Regions from separate parts of the Salinarimonas sp. genome, predicted to be linked through region 2. Evidence: predicted binding sites of a transcription regulator. Region 2 holds the regulator's gene; each other region holds the start of a gene.
What was found. The regulator LexA, encoded in region 2, represses DNA repair genes until DNA is damaged. The targets are predictions, from matches to a motif close to TGTTCNNNNTGTGTTCNG.
Positions count from the first base shown of each region.

Region 1: a site for LexA is predicted at 5,740-5,757, ahead of ABL310_RS17565 (helicase-related protein). Genes of this name have one in related genera too.
Region 3: a site for LexA is predicted at 5,372-5,389, ahead of ssb (single-stranded DNA-binding protein). Genes of this name have one in related genera too.
Region 4: a site for LexA is predicted at 1,117-1,134, ahead of ABL310_RS17070 (DUF3072 domain-containing protein). Genes of this name have one in related genera too.

Region 1 covers NZ_CP157794.1:3,786,901-3,793,949, reverse strand. Annotated here, with positions in the region: one part of gene ABL310_RS17605 (IS5 family transposase) at 1-108, shown strand, start outside; gene ABL310_RS17600 (serine hydrolase domain-containing protein) at 157-1,290, shown strand; gene ABL310_RS17595 (benzoate/H(+) symporter BenE family transporter) at 1,287-2,486, shown strand; gene ABL310_RS17590 (queuosine precursor transporter) at 2,752-3,396, opposite strand; gene rpmB (50S ribosomal protein L28) at 3,485-3,787, opposite strand; gene ABL310_RS17580 (DUF3108 domain-containing protein) at 4,055-4,879, shown strand; gene ABL310_RS17575 (PIN domain-containing protein) at 4,896-5,306, opposite strand; gene ABL310_RS17570 (AbrB/MazE/SpoVT family DNA-binding domain-containing protein) at 5,296-5,523, opposite strand; gene ABL310_RS17565 (helicase-related protein) at 5,818-7,049, shown strand, end outside.
Region 2 covers NZ_CP157794.1:842,417-849,465, reverse strand. Annotated here, with positions in the region: gene ABL310_RS03925 (TRAP transporter large permease) at 1-405, shown strand, start outside; gene ABL310_RS03920 (alpha/beta fold hydrolase) at 402-1,370, shown strand; tRNA gene ABL310_RS03915 (tRNA-Glu) at 1,603-1,678, opposite strand; gene recJ (single-stranded-DNA-specific exonuclease RecJ) at 1,796-3,628, opposite strand; gene ABL310_RS03905 (alpha/beta fold hydrolase) at 3,762-4,526, opposite strand; gene lexA (transcriptional repressor LexA) at 4,720-5,424, opposite strand; gene glp (gephyrin-like molybdotransferase Glp) at 5,588-6,814, opposite strand; gene moaC (cyclic pyranopterin monophosphate synthase MoaC) at 6,830-7,049, opposite strand, start outside.
Region 3 covers NZ_CP157794.1:1,263,585-1,270,633, forward strand. Annotated here, with positions in the region: gene ABL310_RS05865 (response regulator) at 1-264, shown strand, start outside; gene ABL310_RS05870 (PilZ domain-containing protein) at 352-639, opposite strand; gene ABL310_RS05875 (AI-2E family transporter) at 730-1,896, opposite strand; gene ABL310_RS05880 (hypothetical protein) at 2,071-2,322, shown strand; gene ABL310_RS05885 (HAMP domain-containing methyl-accepting chemotaxis protein) at 2,521-4,683, shown strand; gene ssb (single-stranded DNA-binding protein) at 4,743-5,282, opposite strand; gene ABL310_RS05895 (transcriptional regulator) at 5,427-5,891, opposite strand; gene ABL310_RS05900 (DUF4258 domain-containing protein) at 5,916-6,242, opposite strand; gene ABL310_RS05905 (adenine phosphoribosyltransferase) at 6,379-6,924, opposite strand; gene ABL310_RS05910 (S-methyl-5'-thioadenosine phosphorylase) at 6,971-7,049, opposite strand, start outside.
Region 4 covers NZ_CP157794.1:3,678,763-3,685,811, reverse strand. Annotated here, with positions in the region: gene ABL310_RS17075 (lysylphosphatidylglycerol synthase domain-containing protein) at 1-559, shown strand, start outside; gene ABL310_RS17070 (DUF3072 domain-containing protein) at 834-1,106, opposite strand; gene ABL310_RS17065 (aminodeoxychorismate/anthranilate synthase component II) at 1,254-1,844, shown strand; gene ABL310_RS17060 (L,D-transpeptidase) at 1,970-2,674, shown strand; gene ABL310_RS17055 (hypothetical protein) at 2,718-2,858, opposite strand; gene ABL310_RS17050 (DNA recombination protein RmuC) at 2,901-4,001, opposite strand; gene ABL310_RS17045 (AI-2E family transporter) at 4,325-5,536, shown strand; gene pyrF (orotidine-5'-phosphate decarboxylase) at 5,777-6,484, opposite strand; gene nth (endonuclease III) at 6,481-7,049, opposite strand, start outside.

The sequences.
Region 1 (7,049 bases), 2.4 Mb from region 2:
CGCATCAAGCACTTCCGCGGCCTCGCCACGCGCTACGACCGCTCGCCCGACAACTTCCTCGCCGCGCTCAAGCTCGCCGCGATCCGGATTTGGCTTGCCGCGAAATGAGTCCGCATCCTAGCCTGGGCGCGACGCCACCCCTCCGGATCTCCCGCCATGACCGGTCTCCGTCCCGCCCGCCGCGCGCTCCTGCGCGCCGCGCTTTTCGCCTGCCTCGCCGTCGCGACGCCGGCCCTCGCCGAGCGCCTGCCGGAGGTGGACGCCCTCGTCGCGCCCCTCGTCGGCGTCGATGCGCCCGGCATCGCGGTCCTCGTCGCGCAGGACGGGGAGGTGCTGCACGCGGCGGGATACGGCCTCGCGGACATCGAGGCGGGGACGCCGGTGACCCTCGATACGCTGTTCGACCTCGCCTCGGTGTCGAAGCAGATGACGGCGCTCGCCGCGGCGCTCCTCGTCGCGGAGGGCGCGCTCGATCCGAAGGCGCCGGTGGCGGAGGTGCTGGACGTGCCGCCCGTCGTCCACCAGGGCGCGCGCCGGCCGATCGTGCTCGACGATCTCGTGCGCCATACGAGCGGCCTGCCGGACTACCTCGACGATGCGCCGGGGCTCGATTTCGACGAGGCGACGAGCGATGCGGACGTGCTCGCCTGGCTCGCGGACATGCCCCTCGACGCGGAGCCCGGCGCGACCTTCGCCTATTCGAACACCGGCTATCTCGTCCTCGGCGCGGTGGTCGCGGCGGCGGAGGGCGTCGACAGCCTCGATGCGGCGCTCCAGGCGCGCGTTTTCGGGCCGCTGACGATGATTTCGACGGCCTCGGGCGCCCCCGCCGATCCGGCGCGGCGCGCGGCGGGCTACGCCGGAACGGACGGCGATTTCGAGCCGAGCGCATGGGACACGTCGGTTGAGGGCGACGGCTCGATCTGGACGAGCCTCGCCGATCTCGCCCGCTACGAGGCCGCGCTGGCCGGCGGCGCCCTGATCCCGGACGGGCTCCACGACGCGCTCTTCGCCAACGGCCGCTTCGCCGACGGGGGGCCGCTCGCGGACGAGGACGAGGACGGGGCCGGCTACGGCTGGGGCTGGTCGCTGTACGGCGATCCCGGCCGGGCCGTGGCGGCCCACGGCGGATCCTGGTACGGGACGGCGACCTACTACTATCGCGGCCTCGACACGGGCCTGTCCGTGATCGTGCTGGCCAACGGCGAGGATCTCGACGCGGAGAGCCTCGCGTGGGAGATCGCGGACGCGCTCGAGCGAGCGCGGGGCGCGAGGGGAGAGCGCGGATGAGCGAGAGGATCGGGACGGCCGCGGCGCGCGAGGCCGGCGGGCCGGCGGGCGGCTCGCTGGTGCAGCCGCTCTCCGCCGGCACGCTGGCCGCGATCGTCGGCTTCGCCTCGACTTTCGCGCTCCTGCTGCAGGGCTTCGTCGCCGTCGGCGCGACGCCGGCCCAGGCGGCCTCGGGGCTGCTCGCCGTGTGCGTGGCGAAGGGGCTCCTCGCGATGGGCCTCGCCTGGCGCACGCGGCTGCCGATCTCGATCGCCTGGTCGACGCCGGGCGCGGCGCTGCTCGTCGCGACGGGGGCGTATGCGGGCGGGTTTCCGGTGGCGGTGGGCGCGTTCCTCGCGGCGTCGGGGCTGGTGATTCTCGCAGGCCTGGTGCGGCCCTTCGGGCAGGCGGTGGCGCGCATCCCGATGCCGCTCGCGGCCGCCATGCTGGCGGGCATCCTGCTCGATCTGTGCCTCGCCCCGGCCCGGGCGGTTGCTCTGGAGCCGGCGCTGGCGCTACCGATCGTGATCGTCTGGGCGCTGGCGCTTCGCTTCGCGCGTCCCTACGCCGTGCCGCTCGCGGTCGTCGTGACGGCGACGCTGGTCTTCGCCGCGACGCCGCTGCCGGAGGCCTCCTGGGCGGCGCTCGCCTCGCGGCCGATCCTGGTCGCGCCGTCCTTCTCGCTCGACGCGATGATCGGCCTCGCGCTGCCCTTGTTCCTCGTCACCATGGCCTCGCAGAACGTGCCCGGCCTCGCCGTGCTGCGCGCCAACGGCTACGCGCCGCCGGTCGCGCCGATCTTCGTCGGCACCGGGATCGCGAGCGCGCTCGCCTCCGCCTTCGGCGGGCAGCTCGTCAACCTCGCCGCCATCACGGCGGCGCTCTGCGCCGGCCCGGAGGCGCATCCCGACCCCGCCAGGCGCTGGCTCGCCGCGGCGGCCGCGGGCGCGACCTACGTCGCGTTGGGCCTCTCGGCGGGGATCGCCGCGGCCTTCATCGCCGCCTCGCCCCCGGTCCTGATCCAGGCGGTGGCCGGCCTCGCGCTGCTGACGAGCTTCGCCGGCGCGGTCCAGGCCGCGCTCGCCGACGAGAAGGCGCGGATGGCGGCGCTCGTGTGCTTCGTCACCACCGCCTCGGGGGTCGCCTTCTTCGGCATCGGCGCGCCGTTCTGGGGGCTCCTGGCGGGGGGAGCGATGTGGGGGCTGGCGCGGCGATGAGCGCTCGGGGACGCCTCTCGGGGTGCGAAGAGCTGTCATCCCGGACGGCGAAGCCGATCCGGGACCCATGGCCTCGACGTCGGCTCGAGCGCGCATGCCGCGCTCGTCGCGGGACCTGTCAACGTATGGAGGGCGCGCGACGCGGCCTAAAGGCCGCGAAACCGGCGTCGGCGGGTATGGGTCCCGGGTCGCCGTTCGGCGCCCGGGATGACAATGGAGCGGGGACGCACACAGGTAGACCCGAGACAGCCGATCATTTGACCCCTCAAGCCGTCCCGCGCGCCCCTTCCCCGTCCTCCGCCCGGCGCATCCGCGCGACGAGCGCCCCGTAGGGCACGAGCGCCACGGCGGAGACGGCGAGCTTCACCAGATAGTCCGCCACCGCCAGCGTCTGCCAGGGCAGCGCGATGCAGGCGTCGGGGATGCCGACGGCGCCGAGCATCTGCGTGATGGTCAGCCCCCCGATCACCGGCCCGCAGGCGAAGGCGAGCGAGAAGAAGAGCGCCGTGTCGAGCGCCGAGGCGAGCACCGAGGAGGTCAGCGGCGCGATCCACCAGGCCTTGGCCCGCAGGGCGTTGAAGATCGCCACGTCGAGGAGCTGAGCCGTGAGGAAGGCGACGCCGGAGGCGATGGCGATGCGGGGCGTGGCGAAATAGATCGACAGCGCGACCGCGAGCGCGAAGCCGGCATAGACCACCTTGCGCGCCGCGGCGGGGCCGAAGCGGCGGTTCGCCAAATCCGTCACCAGGAAGGCGAAGGGATAGGTGAAGGCGCCGAAGGTCAGCCAGTCCTGCAGGCCGAAGGCCTGGATCGGGTGCTGGACGAGGATGTTCGAGGCGAGCACCACCAGCGCCATGGCGCCCACGGCGAGAAGGAGCTTCGAGCGGTCGTCGGCTGAGAACGCGGTCATGGTCGAGCTTGATCCTTCAACGGCGAAAGGCGGCCCGATGGGCCGCCCGCCGATGCGTGTCGATGCGATGTGCGAGAGCCCGCGCGCCTCACTCGGCGCCGGCGGCCTCGGCCATCTGCTTCTTCTCGATCTCGCGCTTGACGGTGCGCGCGGTCTGCGAGAGCTCGACGTCCTTCGCCTTGGCGAGGAAGGCGTCGAGCCCGCCGCGATGCTCGACCGTGCGCAGCGCGTTGGCCGAGATGCGCATGCGGACCGAGCGGCCGAGCGCGTCCGACTGCAGCGTCACGTTGACGAGGTTCGGCAGGAAGCGGCGCTTGGTCTTGCGGTTCGAGTGGCTCACGAGGTGACCGGTCAGAACGGCCTTGCCGGTCAGTTCGCAACGGCGCGACATGATCTCATACGTCCTATCGATGGAGGTGCGGCCGCTTGATCTCCCCCACGCTCCCGGGCGCGAGACGCGCACGGATGCGGGGCGACCGGACACCGGTGTCCCTGGAAGGTGCGAGCGTATAGGCCAAAGCCCGGGGGCGCGTCAAGGATAGGAGAGCGTTAACCAGGACGTCGGATGGTCGGGATCGCCTCGTTAACGCCCGATTCGCCATGAAGCTGGACGCCGCACCACGCGGCCGGCTTCGGGGGGCCGGGACAGGGACACGTCATGCGCGCATCGCTCGCCTTTCTCGCGGCCTTCGCCGCGTCCGTCCTCGCCGCCGCCGCGCCCGCGTCGGCCTCCTCCTCGTTCGACGCGACCTACGGCATCTGGCTCGCGGGCTTTCCCGTGGGCGAGGCCGACGTGAACTCGACCTACGACGGGCGGCGCTACCGCATCGACGTCCAGGCCCGCCTCGTCGGGCTGGCCGGCCTGATCACCGACGGCCGCGGCGCCGCCAGCGCCACGGGCCGCGTCAGCGGGGAGCGGGTGGCGCCCGCGTCCTTCGCCGTGAACTCCGCCTCGAGCAAGGCGAGCCGCACCGTGCGCATGGGGCTCTCCGGCGGCAGCGTCTCCGCCGTCGAGATCCTGCCGCCGCTTCCCGAGCATCCCGATCGCGTGCCGGTGCGCGCGAGCCATCGCCGCGGCGTGGTCGACCCCGTGAGCGCCTTCCTCTTCCCCGGGCGCGGGCGCCTCGCCATGGACGATCCCGGCCAGTGCGAGCGCACGATCCCGGTCTTCGACGGGGCCTCGCGCTTCGACATCGTGCTCAGCTACGCGGGCACGCGCCAGCTCGACAAGCCGGGCTATTCCGGCCCCGTCCTGATGTGCGCCGCCCGCTTCCGGGCCATCGCCGGCCATCGCGAGGGCAAGGAGGCGGTGCGCTTCATGGAGGAGAACCGCGACATGGCGGTCTGGCTCGCCCCGGTGGAGGGAAGCCGCACGCTGCTGCCGCTGCGCATCGAGGTGCGCACGCAGATCGGCACCAGCGTGATCGAGGCCCAGCGCGTCTCCATCGACGGCGGCGGCGTGGCGCGGGCCGCTGCGCGCTGAGGGGGGCGGGAGCGGCTCAGGGGCGTTTCTCGACGAAAGGGTTGACGATCCGCAGCACGTCCTCGACGAGAAGCCCGTCGTGCATGTCCTCGGTGTGGAGTTCGGTGCAGCCGCTGACCAAGGCCGCAGACACGATCATCGCGTCGTACACAGAGAAGCCATAGCGCTGGCCGAGCGCTCGCCCGACGTCGTGGATCTCCTCGGTCAGGTCGACGACCGTGCACAGGCGGCGGATCCCGCTCAGGAACAGGCCGGCTTCTTCCCAGGACATGCCCGCCTTCCGGCGAGAGTTCGCCAGGACTTCGTTCAAGACCTGAACACTGACGACTCCTCCGGCCTGCAGCACGCGCTCGGCGATGTCCGCCTTCGGGCCCTCGTCGAGCAGATAGAGGATGAGGTTCGTGTCGAAGAAGACCTCAGCGCGCATTCGCGTCGTTGCGAGTCAGGCGCTCGCTGGCGGGCAAACGACCCCGGAACTTCCGCAGGGAAGCCAGAATCTCCTCGGGACGGGGCTGGCGATCGACGACGAGGCCGTCACCGTCCGCGCGGAGCTCGATCTCGTCGCCTTCCTTGAGCCCGAGCCGCCGAACCACGTCGGCGGGAAGACGGACGGCCAGGGAATTTCCCCATTTCGCGACCTGCATGGCTTCATCCTCGAAGAGCACGGATATACATCCCCATTTGTATATCATACACTCTCGTCCGAAAAGCCTTCGCATCGGCAGATCTGACGCAGCACGGCGAACCGCCGGCCTCCCCCGCTTTCCCCGCTAGGAAAACCCCGCGCCGATCCCATATACAGGGCGTCCGAGAACGGAACGAATCCGGATTCTCCACGGATCAGCGATTCGCCCCCCTTTCGTTCGGCCCCTGTTCCGGAGCGAGCCCGCTCCCGGGGCCGCCCGCGAGCCCGTGTGTCAAGGTCCAGCCCGCGCCCGATGCCCCGCCTCTCCCTTCCGCCGCAGGCCCGCTCGCGCGGGGTGACCGCGGTTCTCGGCCCGACCAACACGGGCAAGACGCATCTCGCCATCGAGCGGATGCTCGGCCATTCCTCGGGCATGATCGGCCTGCCGCTGCGGCTGCTCGCGCGGGAGGTCTACGGCCGCGTGGTGGAGCGCGCCGGCGCGGACGCGGTCGCCCTCGTCACCGGCGAGGAGAAGATCAAGCCGAAGCACCCGCGCTACTGGGTCTGCACCGCGGAGGCGATGCCGCGCGACCTCGACCTCGCCTTCGTGGCGATCGACGAGATCCAGCTCGCCTCCGACCTCGATCGCGGCCACGTCTTCACCGATCGCCTGCTCAACCAGCGCGGCCGGGACGAGACGCTGCTGATCGGCTCGGCGACGATGGAGCCGCTGGTGCGCGCGCTGATCCCGGGCGTCCACGTCACCACGCGCCCGCGGCTGTCGCAGCTCACCTTCGCCGGCTCGAAGAAGCTCTCGCGCCTGCCCGCGCGCTCGGCCATCGTCGCGTTCTCGGCGGAGGAGGTCTACGCCATCGCCGAGCTGATTCGCCGCCAGCGCGGCGGCGCGGCGGTGGTGCTCGGCGCCCTCTCCCCGCGCACGCGCAACGCGCAGGTGGCGCTCTACCAGTCCGGCGACGTCGACTATCTCGTCGCCACCGACGCCATCGGCATGGGGCTCAATCTCGACGTCGACCACGTCGCCTTCGCCGCCGACCGCAAGTTCGACGGCTTCCGCTTCCGCAAGCTCAACCCCGCCGAGATCGGCCAGATCGCCGGGCGCGCCGGGCGCCACCTCAACGACGGCACCTTCGGCACGTCCGGGCGCTGCGACCCGTTCGACCCGGAGCTGGTGGAGGCGGTGGAGGGGCACAAGTTCGAGCCCGCGCGGATCCTGCAATGGCGCAACCCGGATCTCGACTTCCGCTCGCTCGAGGCGCTCCAGCGGGCGCTGGCGGAGGTGCCGCAGGAGCACGGCCTCACCCGCGCGCCCATGGCGGAGGACGTCGCGGCCCTCGAGATCCTGGCGCGGGACGATTCGGTGCGCCACCACGCGACGGGCCGCGCCAACGTCGAGCGGCTCTGGGAGGTCTGCCAGGTCCCGGATTACCGCAAGGTGTCGCCGGCGAGCCACGCCGACCTCGTCTCGGCCATCTATCTGTTCCTGATGCGCGACGGGGCGGTGCCGGACGACTGGTTCCGCCGGCA
Region 2 (7,049 bases):
TCCTTCGCCGGGGCGACGCGGGGCCTCGTGTCCCTGATCGGCGATCTCGGCCTGTCGCCGGAACTGACCTTCCTGATGATGATGGTGATCCCGCTGGTGCTGTGCATGTTCATCGACCAGATCGCCTTCATGCTCCTGGCGGTGCCGATCTATCAGCCCATCGTCGCGGCCATGGGCTACGATCCGATCTGGTTCTGGACCTTGTTCCTGATCAATCTCACCGTGGGCAGCCTGACGCCGCCCTTCGGCTATACGCTCTTCGCGCTCAAGGGCGCGGCCGAGGGGATGAGCACGGCCCAGGTCTACCGTGCCGCGTGGCCCGTGGTGGGCATCTTCCTGACGGGAATGGCGCTCCTCTGGGCGTTTCCCGCCCTCGTCACCGCGATCCCGAGGGCGTTCGGATGAGCTGGCGCGAGCACGACGTCGCGACTTCGCATTTCGTCGCCTCGTCCGACGAGCCGGGGCTCGAGCTCCATCTGCGCGCTCACGCGGACGATCCTTCGCGCCCGCCGGTGCTGATGGTGCATGGCGCGACGTTCGCCAGCCGCCTCTACGACATCCCCCATCCCGGCGCGAGCTGGCTGCGCGCGACAGCGCGTGCGGGATTCGCCGCCTATGCGCTCGACATCCGCGGCTACGGCTTGTCGCGGTCTGCCGCAATGGAGCGAGCCACCGCGCCCTATGCGCCCGCGGGCAGCGCGATCCGCGACATCGACGACGCCGTGACGTGGATCTGCGCGCGGCACGGTGTCGATGCGGTGCGGCTGATCGGCGGCTCCTGGGGGTCCATCACGACCGCGCTCTACACCGCGACCATCGGTGCGCGTCGTGTCACGCGGCTGGTGCTTTACGCGCCGATCTTCGCTGAACGCAACGCGGACTGGCTGGACCTGCTGGCAGACCCGGACAGCCCCGGGCGCCTGAACCCCGGCTTCGGCCCGGCGCGGCTCGTCACCGAGGCGGCGACGCGGGCGCGCTGGGACGCCGAGATGCCGGCGGGCGCCGCGTGGCGCGACGAGGAGGTGTTCCAGGCGCTCGTCCAATCCTCCCTCGCCGACGACCCGGCGTCCGGCGAGCACGATCCCCCGGCCTTCCGCGCACCGAACGGCACCTTTCTCGATCTCTGGGAGGCCTTCCAGGCGCGACCCGTCTACGACCCCGGCGCCATTCGCTGCCCGACGCTCCTGATCCGCGGCGGCGCCGATCCGACCTCGACCCGCTCGGACGCACTCGGGCTCTTCGACCGGCTCGGCGCGGCCGACAGGCACTATGTCGAGATCGCCAATGCAGCTCATTTCGCCAGTGCGGAACGTCGCGCGCCGCAGGTGTTCATGGCGGTCGAGGGCTTCCTGAGCGCACCCGATCGTTGAGGCGGCCTTCGTTCGCCGTGCACAGCCGACCCGACCCGGCCCGAAGGGCAGCTGGCGCCCATCGGCGACGTCCCGCCGGTCGAGCCCGACACGCGCTGGCGAACCCTGCTCGAGGCGAACCGCTTGGACGCATGACGCGAACCGAGCAGCCTCCGGCGAGGCCGCGGCGGTTCGAGGCGTCTCTCGCGCCGACGCGTTCGAGGCACGTCGTCTGTTGTGACCTGGAGCTCGCTGGCGCGCCCTACGGGACTCGAACCCGTGTTTTCGCCGTGAAAGGGCGACGTCCTGGACCGCTAGACGAAGGGCGCGCGGACCGCGGCGGGCTGGTCGCGCCGCGGTGACGCCCTCTTAGAGAGGTTCGGCGGGGATCGCAAGCGCCGCGTTTCGTCGCGGGAGCGGTTTTCACGCCGCGCATCGCGAGGCCGTCAGCCCGCCGGATCGGCGACGTCGAGGATGCGCGCCTCGATGCGCTCGCGCCCGCCCCAGGCGTTCTTCGTCAGCGCCGCGGCGAGATGGAGCGGGCGGCCTTGCGCCTCCAGCAGCGCGCGGCCGAGCGGCTCCTCGGCGCAGCGGAAGGCGATGGCGTCGAGGCTGCGGCCGTCGCCGGCGGTGAAGGTCGCCTTGACGTGGCCGGAGCCGACGATCATGGCCCGCGCCACCCGGTGGGCGGCGAAGGCGAAGACCGGCTCGGGGCAGCCGGACCCGAAGGGGCCGGCGTCCTGGAGCGCCGCGAACAGCTCGGGCGTCGCGCCGCCGGCGGTGAGGCGGGCATCGACGAGGAGCGCGTCCGCGGCGAGCGCCTGCGCCACCGGATCGGCGAGGCGCTCGGCGACGAAGGCGGCGAAGGCGGAGAGCCCGTCCGCCGGGACGGTGGCCCCCGCCGCCATGGCGTGGCCGCCGCCCTTGACGGCGAGGCCGGCCTCCACCGCCGCGCGCACGGCGCGGCCGATATCGGCGCCCGGCACCGAGCGGCCGGAGCCGGTGGCGAGCCCCTCCGGCGTCGCCGCCGCGAAGGCGAAGGCCGGGCGGCGGAAGCGCTCCTTCAGCCGCGCCGCGACGAGGCCGACGATGCCGGGATGCCAGTCCGGCCCCGCGGCGAGGAGGACGGGCGCGTCCGGAGCATCCCCGAGCAGGCGCTCGGCCTGGGCCGTCGCCTCCTCGAGCGCCGCCGCCTCGATGGCCTGGCGCTCGCGGTTGAGGCGGTCTAGCGCCTCGGCCATGCGCGCGGCGGCGAGCGGGTCGGCGCAGCCGAGGAGCCGCGCGCCGAGCGAGGCGTCGCCGATGCGTCCGCCGGCGTTGATGCGTGGGCCGATCAGGTAGCCGAGATGCCACGCCTCCGGCGCCGCGGTGAGCCCGGCGGCGTCGAACAGGGCCGCCAGTCCCGGGCGCCCGCGCCCGCGCATGACGACGAGGCCCTGGCGCACGAAGGCGCGGTTGAGGCCCGTGAGCGGGACGACGTCGGCGATGGTGGCGAGCGCCACGAGGTCGAGATCGTCGAGCAGGTTCGGCAGGGGCTGCGCGACGCCGGGCGCGGCGCGCAGCACGCGGGCGAGGGCGACGAGGGTGAGGAAGACGACGCCAGCGGCGCACAGGTGGCCGAGGCCGGAGAGGTCGTCCTGCCGGTTCGGGTTCACCAGAGCCGCGACGGCGGGCAGCGTCTCCGGGGCCTGGTGATGGTCGAGGACGACGACGTCGAGGCCGAGGCGCGCCGCCTCGGCGAAGGGCTCGTGGCTCGCCGTGCCGCAATCCACCGCGACGAGCAGGGTCGCGCCCTCGGCGGCGAGGGTGCGGATCGCCTCGACGTTGGGACCGTAGCCCTCGGTGATGCGGTCGGGGATGTGGATGCGCGTGGTCACGCCGACGCGCTCGAGGAAGCCCGCGAGCAGGGCCGCCGAGCAGGCGCCGTCGACGTCGTAGTCTCCGAAGATCGCGACGCGCTCCCCGCGGACGACGGCGCGGGAGAGGCGTTCCGCGGCGGCGTCCATGTCGAGGAGGGCGCTCGGGTCCGGCATCAGGTCGCGCAGCTTCGGGGCGAGGAAGCCCGGCGCGGCCTCGAGCGTCACCTCCCGCCCGGCGAGGACGCGGGCGAGCGTGTCGGGCAGGCCGTGGGCCTGGGCGATGGCCTGCGCCACGAGGACCGTGCGGGACTCGAGCCGCTCGCGCCAGGGACGGCCGGTGAGCGAGCGAGCGACGTCGAGCACGGCGCGGGGCGTCTCGGGTTCGGGAGGCACGGGAACGCGCGCGGCGAGATCGAGCATCGGCCTTGGCGGGAGCGGGGACCGGGCGCACTCCAGGCGGCGCGCCTCGCTCCCGGTTGTTCCATGGCGGGACGGTCGCGGCAAGGCCGCGAGCCCCCCGGTCCACAGGCCCGAGTCGAAGGGCCGCAGCCGCTCAGAGCAGCCGCATCACGACGTCCGGCGCCTCGACATGGGCGTTGTGGCCGAGATCGGGCAGGACGACCGCGCCCGGATCGGTGCGCGTCATCGCCTCGCGCGAGACCATCGGATCCCGCTCGCCGGCGGCGAGCGCCAGCGGCGCGCGGCAGCCGCGCATGAGCGCATCGATCGAGGGGCCGACCGCCCCGAAGGCGGCCGGGTCGAAGGCCGCCGCGAAGCCGCCCTCGCGCTCGAGGACGCCGTGGGCGGCGGTCTCGGAGCCGGGGTCGACGAGACCGGCGAGGCCGGCGATCTTGAGGGCGTGCTCCGTGGCCTCGCCGCGCGCGGCGAAGAGCTTCGGCGGCTTGGCGGCGAGCCTGCGTGCGCCGTCCTCCTCGTCGGCCGACCAGTCGAGCTTGACGCCCAGCCCGACGACGCGCGCGGGCGGCGGGCCGTAGAGGCCGGAGCCGAGGAGCGCGCCGATCACCCCGCCGAAGGAATGGCCGAGAACGATCGTCTTTTCCGGGTTCTCACCGTCGAGAAGAAGGGCGATGTCGGCCGCGTGGACGCCGTATCCGTAGGGGCCGTGCATGACGGAGCGCCCGTGGCCGCGGAAGTCCGGCGCGAGCCAGCGCCGCCCGCTCGCCGCGGCGAGGGGCGCGAGTCCGGCGAAAACCGCCGCGTTGGCGGCGAGCCCGTGGAGGAGCACGACGAGCTCCTCGCCCTCCCCGCCCCGCGCATGCCAGATCCCGTTCGCGCTCGTCGTTCCCTCGAATGCCATCTGTGTCCTCGCCCGTCTCGTTCGCCGTCGCGCGCAGGTCTCTACGCGCAGATCGCCTCGTTGAGAAAGGCGTGTTTCGGCGCGATTGCGCGGGCGTTTGCAGATCGACTGGCGCATCCCCTCCGGTCCGCGGCTGCGCCGCGGCCCACCTCCCCTGCGGGGAGATGGCGACAGCGCCCCGTCTACGCGTCGCTCAGTACCGCCGGAACAGGCTCACCAGCTTGCCCTGGATCTTCACGCGGTCGGGGCCCAGCACCCGCGTCTCGTAGGCGGGGTTCGCCGCCTCGAGCGCGATGGAGGAGCCGCGGCGGCGGAAGCGCTTGAGGGTCGCCTCCTCGTCGTCGATCAGGGCGACGATGATGTCCCCCGTATTGGCGACGTCCTGGCGGCGGACGACGACGATGTCGCCGTCCAGGATGCCGGCCTCGATCATCGAATCGCCGCGTACCTCCAGCGCGAAATGCTCGCCCGAGGCGATCATGTCCGGCGAGACCGTGATCGAATGGCTCTGCGACTGGATCGCCGAGATCGGCACGCCGGCTGCGATGCGGCCCATGACCGGGATCTGCACGCCGCGCTCCTCGTCGGAGAGAACCGGCGGCGGCGCGGCCTTCGGCTTCGCCGCGAGCCCGCCCTCGACGACGGAGGGATTGAAGCGGCCACGCGGCGCGGAGACGCCGAGCCCTTCGGGCAGGCGCACCACCTCGAGCGCGCGGGCGCGGTTCGGCAGGCGGCGGATGAAGCCCCGCTCCTCGAGCGCGGTGATCAGCCGGTGAATGCCGGACTTGGACTTGAGATCGAGTGCGTCCTTCATCTCGTCGAAAGAGGGCGGGACGCCGGTCTCCCGCACCCGCTCGTGGATGAAGCGAAGCAGTTCGTGCTGTTTGCGCGTGAGCATGGGCACCCCGTCTTGGAGCCTCTTGGAGCCTTCCGCGACCGCCGGCCGAATCGCCGATACGATCTCCCGGAAAACAAACGCGGAACTTATACCCGTTCCCCATGCGTTCCGCAACCCCCGCAGCGGCGAGTCGTCGCGCCAGGATGAACGCCCGGCCCTTCGCTCACATCATTCCGGCGAGCCGCACGATCTCCACGACCTCGCCGACCTCCCGCGCGGGGTCCCGCACCGGCCGGACGATGAGCGCCTCGGCCCGGGCGAGCACGCCGAGCATCGACGAATCCTGAACGGGAAAGGGCGTCGCCTCCGGCAGCGCGCCGGGCCGCGGGGCGAGGGCGGCGCGCACGTAATCCTCGCGGCCGTCGTTCTCGCCGATCGCGCTCCCCAGCACGGCCGATTCGCTCGGCAGGCGCCCGGCCGCGGGGTCGCCGAGCAGGGCGCGGATCGCCGGGCGCAGGAACAGGAGCCCGCAGACCATCGACGAGACCGGGTTCCCCGGCAGCCCGAGGAACAGCGTGCCGTCGAGCGTGCCGTGCATCAGCGGCTTGCCCGGGCGCATGGCGATCTTCCAGAAGCCGAGATCCATGCCCGCCTCGCGCAGGGTCTCCTGCACGAGGTCGTGCGCGCCGACCGAGGCGCCGCCGAGCGTCACCAGGATGTCCGCACCGGCGGCGCGGGCGGCCGCGAGCTTCTCGCCGATCGCCGGCTTCGTGTCGCGCGCGATGCCGAGCGGCAGCGCCGCGCCGCCGGCAGCCTCCACCAGGGCGGCCAGCGCGACGAGGTTCGAGGCGACGATCTGGTCCGGGCCCGGCTCCTCGCCGGGCATGACGAGCTCGTCGCCGGTGGCGATCAGCGCGACCTTCGGGCGACGGCGCACGGGCAGCGCGGGATGGTTCATCGCGGCCGCGAGCGCCAGGGCGCGCGGGTCGAGCGCGCGCCCGGCGGGGATCAGCACGTCGCCCTCGGCGAAGTCGAGCCCGCGCGGGCGCACGAACCGGCCCGCGGCCGCGCTCTCCAGGACGCGCACGCGTCCGTTCTCGAGAGGCTGCGCATTCTCCTGGATGACGATCGTGTCGGCGCCGTCGGGCAGCGGTGCGCCGGTGAAGATGCGCACGGCCTCCCCGGCCCCCACCCGCCCGGAGAAGCGCCGGCCCGCCGCGCTCTCGCCGACGATGGCGAGCTCGACGGGCGCCGTGGCCACGTCGGCGGCGCGCACCGCCCAGCCGTCCATGGCGGAGGCGGCGAAGGGCGGCTGCGTGCGGGTCGCGACCACGTCCTCGGCCAGCGTGCGGCCGAAGCAGGCCTCGAGCGGCAGGCGCTCGGCGGGAAGGGCTGCGCCGGCGGCGGCGATGATGCGGGCGCGGGCCTCGGCGACGGGGAGCAGGCTCACGACGCGCCCCCTCCCCTAGCCGTCGGCCCGGTAGGTCCCGGAGCGGCCCCCGGTCTTCTCGAGGAGCCGCACGCCCTCGATGCGCATGCCTTTGTCGGCGGCCTTGACCATGTCGTAGATCGTGAGGCACGCGACGGAGACGGCGGTGAGCGCCTCCATCTCGACGCCGGTCTGCCCGGCGACCTTCACCTCGGCCACGACGCGCACGCCCGGCAGCGCCTCGTCGATCGCGCAG
Region 3 (7,049 bases), 420 kb from region 2:
GTCGTCCTCACCGCCCATTCCGGTCGCGAGGCCCTGGAGATCGTCGACGGGCGGGAGGACATCGACCTCGTCATCACCGACCAGTCCATGCCCGGCATGACCGGGACCGAGCTCGCCGCCGCCCTGCGGGAGCGCCGGCCGGGCCTGCCGGTCGTGCTCGCCACGGGCTACGGCGCGCCGCCCGACGGCGAGAGCCTGCGCACGCTGGCGAAGCCCTACGACCAGGACATGCTCGCCGCGGTGATCCGCGACACGACCGGCTGATCCGAAACCGTCCGCGCGCCGCGCGCTTCGACCGCTCGCCCGAGCGGAACGGCGGGCGCGGGCCTATGCGCGGCGCGAGGGGCGGGCTCAGCGATAGCGGAAGCGCACGCCCAGCGTCTCGCCGGAGCGGCGCATCACGTCGCAGACCCGGCTGATCGCCTCCGTGCCGTTGATGAAGAGGACGAAGGAATCCGGCAGGTCGTCGACCTCCTCGCAATGGACCCTCGCGCCGCGCTGCGAAAGGTCGATCACCGTGCAGGAGAAGCGCAGGCGCGTCTGTGGAACGTAGACGACGCTCGGGATGCCGAGCCGCCGGCGCGGCTCGTGCCGCCGGTCCGCGTGGGGCAGGTCGTCGTAGATCCATCCGCCGGGCATGAGACCGCTCCTCGGGGCGCTCCTGTACCGGCGGGATCATGCGCGCAGCGGGTGTGAAAAAGGTTACCGAAGGCCGGAAAGCGAGGAGCGTCAGTCCGGCTTCTCGCGTTCGGGCCGGGTCAGCGAGCCGGCGAGGAAGGCGCCGACGCCGGCCCAGGAGGGCAGGTGATCGCAGATCGTCTTGAGCACGACGAGGAGCGGCACCGCGAGGAAGATCCCCACCGCCCCCCAGAGCCAGCCCATGAAGGCGACGCCGAGCAGAATCGCCACCGCGTTGATCTCGAGCCGCCGCCCCACGATCAGCGGCGTGACGACGTTGCCCTCGAGCGCGGTGAAGGCGAGGTAGAGGAGCGGCGGCGCGAGGGTGGGCCCCAGCCCGTCGAAGGTGACGAGCGCGATCGCCGCCGTGATCGCCACCCCGAGGATCGCGCCGATATAGGGCAGGAAGTTGAGCAGCGTCGCCATCGCCCCGAACAGGACGGGCGTGGGCATGCCCACGGCCCACAGCGCCGTCCCGACGCCGATCCCCAGCGTGGTGTTGATCAGGGTGATGGTGAGGAGATAGCGCGAGATCGAGCGCTCGATGGCGCGCACGATCTCCACGGCCGTGCGCTTGTCGTGGAAGGTCGGCAGCACATGCACGATGCGCTCGTAGATCCGGTCCCCGGCGGCGAGCAGGAAGAGCGCCAGCAAGGCGGCGATGCCGATCGTGGCGAGCACGCCGGCGACGCCGGAAGAGGCGGTGACGAGGAAGCCCGGCTCGCGCACCACGACCTCGTCGACGCCGGGCTCCGCGCCGCCCGCCTGGGCGATCTCGTCGACCTGCTTCGACGCCTCCTCGACGGCCTCCAGCGAGGAGCGCAGGGAATAGAGCTCCCATTCCAGCTCGCGGCCGATCTCGGGCGCGCGCGCCAGCCATTCGGCGAGCGGATAGCTCAAGAGGTAGGCGCCGAGGCCGAGCACGCCGACGAGGCCGACGACCAGCGTCGGCGCGGTGAGCCAGCCGGGCAGCCCGCGGCGGTCGAGGCCGCGCACGATCGGGCTCAACGTCAGCGCCACGAGGATCGCCAGGGCCACGGGCAGGAAGACGTCGCGCGCGAAATAGAGCGCGCCGACGCCGAGCACCAGCGCGCAGACGTGCAGGGACACGGCCGCCGCCCGGTTGAGGCGCGTCTCGACGACGGGGGAGGGGCGATCGCCGTCCCGAGCCTCGACGCCGCCCTTCGCGGGGTCGGCGAGCGGCCTTCGCTCGAGCATGCGGGGACCTTTCGCGGGGGATACGGGACGAGCGAACGGCGAAGGTCGCGCCGGGGTTCCCGCGTGCGGATCCTGTGAGAACCGTCGAGCCGGGCCGTGCACGTATCGAAATTATGCTATGTTATTCGGCGAGCGCGGTGCGACCGCGCGTGTGGGAACGGAGGTGGCGGGCGGATGTACGTCGTGCTCCTCGCGACGGGAGCCGTGTTCGGCCTCACGGCGGGCGTCTATCTCGGCCTGCCGGCCTTCGCGCTCGGGCTGATGCTCGGGCTCGCGACGCAGGTGATCATGGATGCGCTGGCCGACCTGCCGACGGCCGTGCTCGTCGGCCGCGCGGCGGGCCTCGCCGCGATGCTGCAGCTCACCTACGGACTCGGGCTGCTGCTGCGACGGCTGCGCCCGCAGGCGAACGCGCCGTCGGAATAGGGGTGCGCCCGCGGCTGGACGCAAATGATGAAACCACGCGTCGGGCGAAGGCGTCGATGCTGTGTGTGAGAAAATAATCATTACGTAAGAGTACGGGGTTCCATAGAAGTTCACGTCTCGGACGGGGTCTTTATGGGTTTGTTCATTCGCGCGCGAGCATCCGATCGGAGTTAGGTGTAGACTTCGTCAGGTGTTCTCATGTCGAACAGCAACGTCAAGAATGCGGGTCCGCTTGCCGGGGGCGCAGGAAAAACGCGTCTTACCATCCGGAATAGTGTCATCGGTGTGGTGGCGCTGCTCGCCGCCGTCGCGATCGCGCTCGGTGGGCTGGACCTGGCCGAAAGCGTGGATCGGCTCGAGAACGCGACCACGACGGCGCAGAGCGACGAGAAGGCCAGCCTCCTCATGGGCAGCGCCGCCGCTTGGGCGCTCGAGCGCGGCACGACGTATGCGGCGCTGAACGCGCCCGATCCCGCCTCCGCGGAGCTCGTCGCGCAGCTCGCCGCGCTGAGGAGCAGGGGGGACGCCGCCTTCGCCGAGGCCGTCGCGTCGATCGAGACGGGAACCGACTTCCCGAACAAGGCCGCCCTGCTCGCGGAGGCCGAGGCGGCGCACGCGGCGCTGGCGGGGGTGCGGCGGCGCGCGGACGAGGCGCTTCAGCGCCCGGTCCTGCAGCGCTCGACCGGGGTCGCCGCCGAGTGGCTACCGACCGCGACGCGCCTGATCATGGCGTCGCAGTCGTTGCGTCAGGCGGCCTACGTGCTCCCGGAGACGATCGCGGCGGAGCTGCAGCTCACGCAGGAGCTGCGCGACGCCGTGTTCACGATGAGCGAGTTCGCCGGGCGCGAGCGCGCGCAGATCGGGGCCGCGATCGCCGCCGGAGGCCGGCTCTCGGCCGAGGATCTGAGCCGGCTGGGCGCCCTGCGCGGACGGGTCGAGGCGTCCTGGAGCACGGTGGAGGCCTTCGAGCGACGCGAGGTCGGTGGCCCGGAGCTGGCCGCGGCGATCGCGGCGGTTCGCTCGCGCTTCTTCGGCCGGTTCGGCGAGGTGCGCACGCAAGTCTACGCGGCGAGCGCAGCCGGCGCGCCCTATCCCCTGTCGGCCGGGCAGTGGATCACGGCCGCGACGGACGGCATCGGGTCGATCCTCGCCCTCTCCGAGGCCGCTACCCGTCATTCCGCGGGGCTCGTCGCCCGCGAGGCGCAGGAGCAGCGTCGGGGCATGACGCTCTCGGCCATCGCGCTCGCCCTCGCCGTTCTCGCGTCGCTCGCGGCCGTCCGGCTCGTCCTCGCTCGCGTCACCCGTCCCATCGAGCGTCTCACGGACGCCATGGCCCGGCTCGCCGGCGGCGCGCTCGACACCGAGATCGCCGGCGCCGAGCGCGCCGACGAGATCGGCGCCATGGCCCGCGCCGTGGTCGTCTTCAAGGAGAACGCCATCGAGGTGGAGCGCCTGCGGGCCGAGCAGGCCGAGGTCGAGGCGCGGCAGGAGGCCGAGAAGCGTGCCGCCATGGCGCGGCTCGCCGGCGACTTCGAGGCCTCCGTCGGCGCGCTGATCGACCAGATCGCGTCGGCGGCGACGGAGCTGGAAAGCGCGGCCCGGAGCCTCTCCGCCACCGCCGAGGAGACGAGCCGTCAATCCGCGGCCGTGCGCGCGGCGTCCTCCGCCGCGAGCGGCAACGTCCAGGCCGTGGCCGGCACGGTCGAGGAATTGTCGAGCTCCGTCGCCGAGATCGGGCGCCAGACCTCCCAGGCCAACGGCACGGCGCGGCACGCCGTCTCGGAAGCCGAGCGCTCGAACGCGGAGATCGAGGCGCTTTCCGCGACGGCGCAGCGCATCGGCAACGTGGTCGAGCTGATTTCCGGCATCGCCGCCCAGACCAACCTGCTCGCGCTCAACGCCACGATCGAGGCGGCGCGTGCGGGCGCGGCCGGGAAGGGCTTCGCGGTCGTGGCCGCCGAGGTGAAGACGCTCGCCGACCAGACGGCGAAGGCGACGGACGAGATCGCTCAGCAGATCTCCGGCATGCAGACGGCGACGAACGCCGCGGTTGGGACGATCGGCGCCATCGGGCGCACCATCGGCTCGATCAGCGAGGGCATGGCGAGCATCTCCTCTGCGCTCGAGCAGCAGGGCGCGGCGACCGGCGAGATCTCGTCCAATATCGGTCAGGCGGCTGCGCGCACGGGCGAGGTGGACGCCAGCATCGCGAGCGTGGGCGCGGCCGCCGACGAGACGGGCTCTGCCGCGAGCCAGGTGCTCTCGGCGTCGGGCGAGCTGTCGCGCCAGGCGGAGATGTTGCGCCTGCGAATGCGAGAGTTCCTCGGCCAGATCCGTCACGACGAGGCGCGGGCGGCCTGAGCGCGCGCTCTCCGGAAGAGCGGGAGGGCGGCGAAACGCCGCCCTCCTCGCGCCGACCCTCAGAACGGGATGTCGTCGTCGAGATCGTTGTAGCGCGAGGAGCCGCCGCCGCCCTGCTGGCCGCCGCTGCCGCCGGCCGTGGCCGGGCGGCGCTCCATCGGGGAGGAGCGGCCGAAATCGTCGCCGCCGCCGCCGTACTCGTCGCCGCCGCCCTCGTAGTCGCCGCCGCCCCCGCCGCCGCCGCCTCCGCGGCCGCCAAGCAGGGTGAGCTCGCCGCGATAGCGCTGGAGCACGATCTCGGTCGTGTACTTCTCGTTGCCTTCCCGGTCTGTCCACTTCCGGGTCTGGAGCTGGCCCTCGATATACACCGACGAGCCCTTCTTCAGATATTGCTCGGCGATGCGGCCGAGGGGCTCGTTGAAGATCACCACGCTGTGCCACTCGGTCTTCTCGCGGCGCTCGCCCGTGCCCTTGTCGCGCCACGTCTCCGTCGTGGCGAGCCGGAGGTTCACGACCGGGTCGCCGTTCGAGGTGCGTCGCACCTCGGGATCGCGCCCGAGATTGCCCACCAGGATCACCTTGTTCACGCCGGCCATCATCGCCTCCGCTGTCTTGCGCTCCAGGGCTTTGTGCGCCCCGCGGGCCGCGCGAGCAAGGGGCCGCGAGGCTCGTCCACTACCGAAAAAATAGTTCTATCTTTGTTCCAGAGTCAATAACCCGAGCGCAGAGCGCTCGGGCGTTTCTTAGGCTGCGTTAGCCAGCGGCTTGGAACGATAATTGTCGGGGTCCGAGCCGTCGATGATGATCGTCGGGTCGCTACCATTCGGAACGCACCAGGCGGCTACCTCACCGACGCCGGGCGCATCCTCCAGCCCCAGCTCCTCCACCGCGTACAGCCGGATCAGCGCTTCGGCGTTGCGGTCGATCTCGACTTCGCCCCTTTCCCAGCGACTGATAGCCAGCGGCTCGCGATGAACCACTGCAGCCAGCTCGGACTGCGTCATTGCCATCTCCGTACGGAGGAACCGAAGTTCCTTCCCGGTGATGCTGGTACGCTTGTTGACGATGGCCTCAGCGATCGCGTGATGCAGTCCGTTTACATTCGGTATGTCGATGCAGCTCTCACCGGCGTCGTCGGACACCATGAACGTTGCGCCTTCGATGAGCACGTTATCGAGCCCGCTCTCGACATATTGATAGGCAGGCATCTCTGTTCTCCTTGGCGGTGAGGATTAGGGCTCGTCAACCCACATCACGGTGACGACCTTCACCCAAAATGACCTCTCGTCCGGGATCACAACGACACGCACATCGCGCTGCCCTGAGTTCGGCGTACTTGTTTGCATCCGGTATTTGTAGTAGCCGGGGCGCGTTGATGCCTGTGCGGAATCGTGAACGAAGCCATTTTTCAGAACGTACAGGACGTCACCCAGAATGAGGTCTCGTTTGAGCATCTGCTCGCGCGCATGATGCGTGTAAGTCACGTTCAGCGAATGATGCTTCGCGATCGCGCGTATCCGTCTTGTCGCTTCGGAGGGGTCCCACGGCTCTCCACCCATCAGCATCCTTCCCAGGGCGTACACTTATCACCGTGATAAGTTCCCCGCCATAGGTAAAACGCCGCACGGAAAATGCAAGATTAAATTGGGGTCACGGGTGTGCCCGGGGCCGAAATTGTGTGCGCGTTCCCCGTCCTCAATGCCCCTCGAACGCCACCAGCGACCGCACCTCGACCCCCATTCCCCGCAGGCGCGCGGCGCCGCCGAGGTCGGGCAGGTCGACGACGAAGCAGCAGGCCACGACCTCGGCGCCGATGCGGCGCAAGAGCTCGACGGCGGCGGTCGCCGTGCCGCCGGTGGCGATCAGGTCGTCGACGAGCACCACCCGCTCGCCCGCGACCAGCGCGTCGGCGTGGATCTCGATCTCGTCGGAGCCGTATTCCAGCGCGTAGGCGACGCTGACCACCTGGTGCGGCAGCTTGCCCTTCTTACGGATCGGCACGAAGCCCGCCGAAAGCTGGTGGGCCATGGCGCCGCCGACGATGAAGCCGCGGGCCTCGATGCCGGCGATCTTGTCGACCTTGGTGCCGGCATAGGGGTTCACCAGCTCGTCGATGGTGCGCCGGAAGGCGCGGGTGTCGCCCAGCAGGGTGGTGATGTCCCGGAACATGATGCCGGGCTTGGGGTAGTCCGGGATGGTGCGGATGGCGGACTTGATGTCGTGATCGGCGAGCGTGTCCATGATCGGGGTCCTGCGTCGGCGTCTCGGTGGTAGGCGGGCGATTCGGTCAGCGATTGAGCACGCGGCCGGCCACGGCGTCCAGCTTGGCGACCAGGGCGGGGTCGCGCATCTCCGGCGCCGTCATG
Region 4 (7,049 bases), 2.5 Mb from region 2:
GCCCTACGTCCTCGCGCGGCTCGCCGATCTCCTGCCGGCGGGGCTGCAGATCGAGCCCGTGGCGCAGGGGATCGGATCGGCGCTGCTGCTGCTCGTGGCGCTCTATCTCCTCGGCTCGCTGCTCGGCCTGCCGCCCCTGCGGATCCGCGCCTTCCGGCTCGACTATCCGCGCCCGGCGGTCACCGCCCGCCAGCTCGCGGCCTCGACGCTCGACCTGCTCTTCACGGCGGCGATCGTCTACTTCCTGCTGCCCTGGGACGCGAACCCCGGCTATTTCGTCGTGCTGGCGGTCTTCCTCGCCTCCTTCTCGGCGGCGCTGATCTCGCACGCGCCGGGCGGGCTCGGCGTGTTCGAGCTCGTCTTCATCACGGCGATGCCAGACATCCCGGACGCCGAGCTGATCGCGGCCCTCGTGCTCTTCCGCGTCTACTACCTCCTCGTCCCCTTCGCCTTCTCGCTCGTGGTCGTCGCCGTGTTCGAGCGCCGCAAGCTGGCCGAGGCGCTGCGCACGCGCGCGAAGCGCCTCGGGCGGAAGGGGCAGGGTCGGGAGAGCGGGTGAGGGGTGGCGTGCGTGGCGCTTCCTACGGTGTCATCCCGGATGCCGAAGGCAGTCCGGGACCCAGACCCTCCGCCGCGTCCCGAGCGGCGCTTGCGCGGCGTCCCTCGGCCTCGACGCTGGCATGACGGGCCCGGGACGCGCGCGCTTTCGCGCACGCTGACCATGCGATGGAGGTTCTGGGTCCCGGACTTGCTTCGCAATCCGGGATGACAGGAGATGACGGAGATTTGCTACTCTTTTCACCGGGCGGCTTTCACGCGGGCGACGCGAAGGATCAATCCTTCCCCGTCGCCGCGCGCAATTCGTCAATGCGCTTCGACGCCTCCGCCTTGTCGAGCTCGGGGTCGTAGAGCTCGGGCTTGTGGGCCTGCTCGGAGAGGGTCTTCAGGTAGGAGGCCTGGGCGCCCGTCATCGGCTCGTGGCCGGTCACCCATTCCTCCGGGTCCTTCTGCTGGTTGCCCGTGGCCGGGGTCTGCTTGGGATTCTCGGGGTTCTCGACCTCGGGCGGGTCCTCGTGCGCGCCGCGGGCGCGATCGTCTGCGGACATGCTCGTCCTCCGTTCCGATATTGTTCTCTCTGCGGGAAATGATCGCCGCGCGCCGAAGTTCCGCCGAGAGGCCGCGCATCGCGGTCGCGCTTTGCGCGCGGGGCCCGCGCCTGCTAGACCGGAGGCCGCACCGCAGGGCCGCCGGACATGACCCGCCTTCTCGTCGTCGACAATTACGACAGCTTCACCTGGAACCTCGTGCACCTGGTGAGCCGCTTCACGCACGACATCGAGGTCGTGCGCAACGACGCGCGCACGGCGGACGACGTGCTCGAGGCCGGCTACGACGCCATCGTGCTCTCGCCCGGGCCCTGCACGCCGAACGAGGCGGGGATCTGCCTCGAGCTGATCGAGAAGGGCGCCGGCCGCACGCCGATCTTCGGCGTCTGCCTCGGCCTGCAGGCGATCGGCCAGGCCTTCGGCGGCGCCGTCGTGCGCGCGCCGCTGCCCATGCACGGCAAGACGAGCCGCGTGCGCCATTCCGGCGAGGGGCTGTTTGCCGGCTGCGTGCAGGATTTCGTCGCGACGCGCTATCATTCCCTCGTGATCGCGCGCGACACCTGCCCGGAGGACCTCGCCGTCACCGCCGAGACCGACGACGGCCAGATCATGGCCGCCTCGCACAGGACGCTCCCGGTGCACGGCGTGCAGTTCCACCCCGAGAGCATCCTCTCGGAGCACGGCGAGACCATCCTCGGGAACTTCCTCGCGATGGCGAAAGCCTGGCGCAACGCCTGAGGCGGAGGGGCGGCGGGACCCGGCGTCCGGGGCGGCGGCGCATCCCGGGATGGAACCCGGACCGTTCCACGGCTTTGTCAGCCCAACCCGTTCCACTCCCCCGCCTGATGAGAAGCGAGGTCTGCATGATCACGCGCCGAACGCTCCTCGGAGCGGCGGCGGCGCTCGCCGTCGCGTCCCCCGCCCGCACGTCCGCCCAGTCCTATTCCCAGGCCTCCTCCTGGTATTCCGGCTACATCCCGGACGAGCCCTACGACATCCCCTTCGTCGATCCGCGCCGGATGCCGGCGCATCTGCGCCTGACGGAGGTCGCCTACGACGGGCCCGAGCGGCCCGGCACCATCATCGTCGACACCGCCGACAAGCACCTCTACCTGATCCGCGAGGGCGGTCGCGCCTATCGCTACGGCATCGGGGTCGGCCGCCAGGGCTTCTCCTGGTCGGGCTCGGCGCGGGTCGGCCGCAAGGCCCGCTGGCCCGGCTGGACGCCCCCCGCCGCCATGCGCCGCCGCCAGCCCGAGCTGCCGCGCCACATGGAAGGCGGCCTCGACAACCCGCTCGGCGCCCGCGCGCTCTACCTCTACCAGGGCGGCCGCGACACGCTCTACCGCATCCACGGCACCAACGAGCCCTGGTCCATCGGCAAGGCCGTGTCCTCGGGCTGCATCCGCATGCTGAACCAGGACGCACTGCACCTCTACGAGCGCGCCCGGACCGGCGCGCGGGTGAAGGTCCGTCAGAACGCCGCCGGCTTCTATGCCGCCGCCCCCGCCGAGGCCCCCCGCCGCGAGGCGATGTCCCGCCGCGGCCTGTTCGGCGCGCTGTTCTGAGCACGTCCGGCTCGCGCGTCGCCGACGAGCGGCGCGCGGGCCGTCAGCCGGCGTGCGACGCCTCCGCCTCCGTCGGCAGGTCGAAGCCGAGGCGGAACATCGTGCGGGCGGCGCGCTCCAGGCTGTCGGGCGCCTCGGCCGAGGCCTCGCGAACGTAGAGGGCGATGGCGCGGCCGCGCCCCACCCGTCGGCCCTCCGGGCCGTCGACCTCCCCTGCGGGGAGGTTTCACTCCCCCGCCCGCGCGAACAGATCCCCCTCCCGCCCGTCCTCGAAGTCCAGCGCCTCGATCCGCCGACCCCGGCGCGCGATCTTCTCCGTCGAGGTGCGGATCCCGGCGACGTCGTCCTGGGCCTGGCGGAAATGCTGGTCGAGGCGGGCGACGCGCTCGTCGAGGCGGCCGATGTCGGCGAGGAGGCGGGCGACCTCGGTCTGGATGATTCGGGCCTCCTCGCGCACGCGGGCGTCGCGGGCGAGCGCCTGGACGACCTGGATGGCGAGCGCCAGCAGGGCAGGGGAGACGATCACCACCCGCGCCCGCTGGGCGCGCTCCACCACCTCGGGGAAATGCTCCTGGAGGTCGGCGTAGAGGCTCTCGGCCGGGACGAACATCAGCGCGACGTCCTGGGTCTCGCCGGGGATCAGGTACTTGCCCGCGATGTCCTGCACGTGCCGGGAGACGTCGGCGCGCACGAGCTTGCCCGCGCGGGCCTTCGCCTCGGGGGTCTGCGCGTCGCGGTAGGCGGCGAAGCTCTCCAGCGGGAACTTGGCGTCGACGACCAGCGCCCGCGGATCGCCGGGGAGCCGCACCAGGCAGTCCGGCCGCGCGCCCGAGGTGAGCGTCGCCTGGAAGGCGAAGGCGCCCGCCGGCAGGCCGTCGCGGACGATGGCCTCCATCCGCCCCTGGCCCCAGGCGCCGCGGGCCTGCTTGTTGGAGAGCACCTTCTCCAGGCCCGAGACCTGGGTCGCGAGCGCGCCGATGGATTTCTGCGCGGCGTCGATCACGGCGAGGCGGGCGGTGAGCTTGGTGAGGCTCTCGGCCTGGGCATGGGCGCCCCGCTCGATGCGCTCGGCCAGCATGCGGGCGAAATCGCCCTGGCGTGCGCCGAACACCTCGGTGAAGGACGTCATTCGCCCGGTCATCTCCGCCTGGCGCCGGGCCATCTCGGCCATGGCTTCGGCGACCTCCGCGCGCTCGCGGCGCAGCCGGCGCACGGAGACGGCGAGATGGAGGAGCAGCCCGAGCGCCGCCGCCCCGGCGGCGAGCGCCAAGGCGGCGGGATCGAGCGCGGCGAGGCGGGCCGTAAAATCGGCGAGGAGCGCGTCCATGACGCGCGAAGCCTCGCACGGAAAGTGCGAACGAAGGCTGAACGCGGTTTCCTGTCATTCCGGGGCGCGAAGGGAGCCCGGAACCCAGAACCACGAACGTCGGCTTGCAGCTGCGGGACCTGAACGCTCCGCGAGCGCGTGCGACGAGCGCGCTGCGCGCGCTCGGGGACATGTCGGCGGATCTGGATCCCGGACTTGGCTGCGCCAATCCGGGAAGACAGGCCCTCGCGCGCGCGACGCATCCCGCGGCCTTCGGAACCGTCGTGGGCGCTTCCTGTTGGCGTCTCGAGGAGAGCCGAACCCCGAGAGCGAGCGAGAGCCCGATGACCGACCCGACGCCGGACGCCACGACCTCCGTCTTCGCCGACGCGAGCGAGCGCCTGCGCGCGCTGGCGCGGATGAAGACGATGGTCTGGCTCGTCGGCATCATCGCGGCGCTGGCCATCGCCTGGACGCTGCGGGAGACCCGGGCGGTGACGATGCCGCTCGCCTTCGCCTTCTTCATCGCCATCGCGGTGTTCCCGGTGAGCGCGGCGGTGAGCGCCCACGTTCCCCATCGGCTGCGCTGGCTCGGCCCGACGGCGGCCATGGCGGTGATCCTGATCGTGCTCGGCGTGTTCCTGGCCGGCCTGTGGGCGGCGGCCGAGCAGGTCGCCGAGCGCCTGCCGGGCTACGCCGACGATGTGAGCGAATGGTGGGGCGCGGCGCAGGACGGGACGGTACCGGGCGACGGCGGCGAGCAGGGCCGGGCCGACGGCGGGGCGCAGGCCGAGGGCGAGGAGCCGCAGAACGGCGGCGGGCTCGCCGGGACGGTGCAGAGCCTCCCCGGTCCCTTCGGCGTCGGCGACGTGCTCGACCGCGTCGCCTCCTACGCCGACACGATCCTCTCCTCCGCAGCCTCGGTGGCGGCGGGCATCGTGCTGATCTTCTTCTTCACCCTCCTGATGCTGATCGAGGCGCCGCGCTGGGGGGAGAAGCTGAAGACTGTCGCGCACGACCACGACGAGGCGGGCTGGGCGCGCTCGGTCACGGCCATCGCCCAGCGCTTCCGCTGGTATCTCGTGGTGCGCACCATCCTCGGCGTCGTCACCGGAACGCTCTACGGGCTGTGGACCTGGGCCTTCGGGCTCGAGTTCGCCCTCGTCTGGGGGCTGCTCGGCTTCCTGCTGAACTACGTGCCGACGCTCGGCTCCCTCGTCGCCGGCACGCTGCCGGTGCTCTTCGCGCTCTTCACCGTGGACATCGGCACGGCGCTGATCATCGCGGCCGGCCTTCTCGTCATCGAGCAGATCATGGGCAACTTCGTCGACCCCCGGCTGCAGGGCAAGCAGCTCTCCCTCTCCCCCCTCGTCGTCCTGTTCTCGCTCCTCGTCTGGGGCTGGATCTGGGGCATCCCCGGCGCGCTGCTGGCCGTCCCGCTGACGGTGCTGATCACCATCGTGTTCGCCCACGTCGCGGGCCTGCGCAAGATCGCCCTCGTCCTCTCCGACGAGACCGACATGGCGGGTCTCGACGAGCACACCAAGCCGCGGTGACCCGGAGCGGGGAGGGCGAAGGAGGGCGAGGGAGGGCGCCGCCCCCGCCTCACCGCGCCCCCACGTCGTTCGCAGGCGCTCTACGCCCGCGCGTCGAGCGCGCCCGACAGGGCGTCATCGCCGCGGGAGACGTGTGCGTCGGCCGGCGCCCGCACGCTCGGCGGGCCGCGACGGCCGCTCGATTCGTCCTTTGAGCATGATCTCGTCCACCAACCGGATTCCACTCGGTGGGATCATGCTCTAGCCCGCCCCCGCCATCTCCGCGAGGATCGCCTCCGCCGCCTTCCGCGGGTCCTCGGCCTGCGTGATCGGACGGCCCACCACCAGATGGTCGGCGCCGGCGGCGAGGGCGTCGGCGGGGCCCATCACCCGCTTCTGGTCGCCCGCGGCGGCGCCGGCGGGGCGGATGCCCGGGGTGACGATCAGGAGGTCCGGCCCGACGATGGCGCGGATGCGGGCCGCCTCCGCCGCCGCGGCGACGAGGCCGTCGACGCCGATCGCCCGCGCCTGCTCGGCGCGGCGCGCGACGACGCTGCCGACGTCGCCCGAGACGCCCGCCTCGGCGAGGTCCGCGTCGTCCCAGGAGGTGAGCACGGTGACCGCGAGGATCTTCAGCCCGCCCTCGCCGCGCCCGGCGACCGCCGCGCGCATGGTCTGCGGATAGGCGTGCACCGTGAGGAGATCGACGCCCATGGCGGCGACCGCGGCGACGCCTTCCTCCACGGTGTTGGCAATGTCGTGGAGCTTGAAGTCGAGGAAGACCTTCTTGCCCGCATCCACCAGCTCGCGGGCGAAGCCCAGGCCGCCGGAGAAGCCGAGCCGGTAGCCGATCTTGTAGAAGCGCCCCGGCTCGCCGATGCGCGCCACCAGCGCGCGGGCCTCCTCCACGGAGGGGAGATCGAGGGCGACGATCAGGCGCTCCTCGAGCGGGATGGCGGGGCGCGTCACGGCAGGCTCTCCTCGTCGGGCTCGATGGTGGGCTGCGCCGCGGCCTTGCCCTTGGCCGGCTTCGGCTCCGGCGTCTTGTCCGCAAAGCGGCACAGGTCGGCGATCACGCAGCGCCAGCATTCGGGCTTGCGCGCCTTGCAGACGTAGCGCCCGTGCAGGATCAGCCAGTGATGGGCGTTGCGCCGGAACTCCTCCGGCACGATCGGGGTCAGCGCCGCCTCGATCGCGTCGGTGGTGCGGCCGTAGGCCAGCGGGATGCGGTGGGAGACGCGGAAGATGTGGGTGTCCACCGCGATGGTCGCCTCGCCGAAGGCGACGTTGACGACGACGGCGGCGGTCTTCTTGCCCACCCCCGGCAGGTTCTCCAGAACCGCGCGGGAGGGCGGCACCGCGCCGCCGTGCTCCTCGACCAGGATCCTCGAGAGCGCGACGACGTTCTTGGCCTTGGCGTTGAACAGCCCGATCGTCTTGATGTGCTCCTTCACGCCCTCCTCGCCGAGCGCCAGCATCGCCGCCGGCGTGTCGGCCACGGCGAAGAGCCGGCGCGTCGCCTTGTTGACGCCGG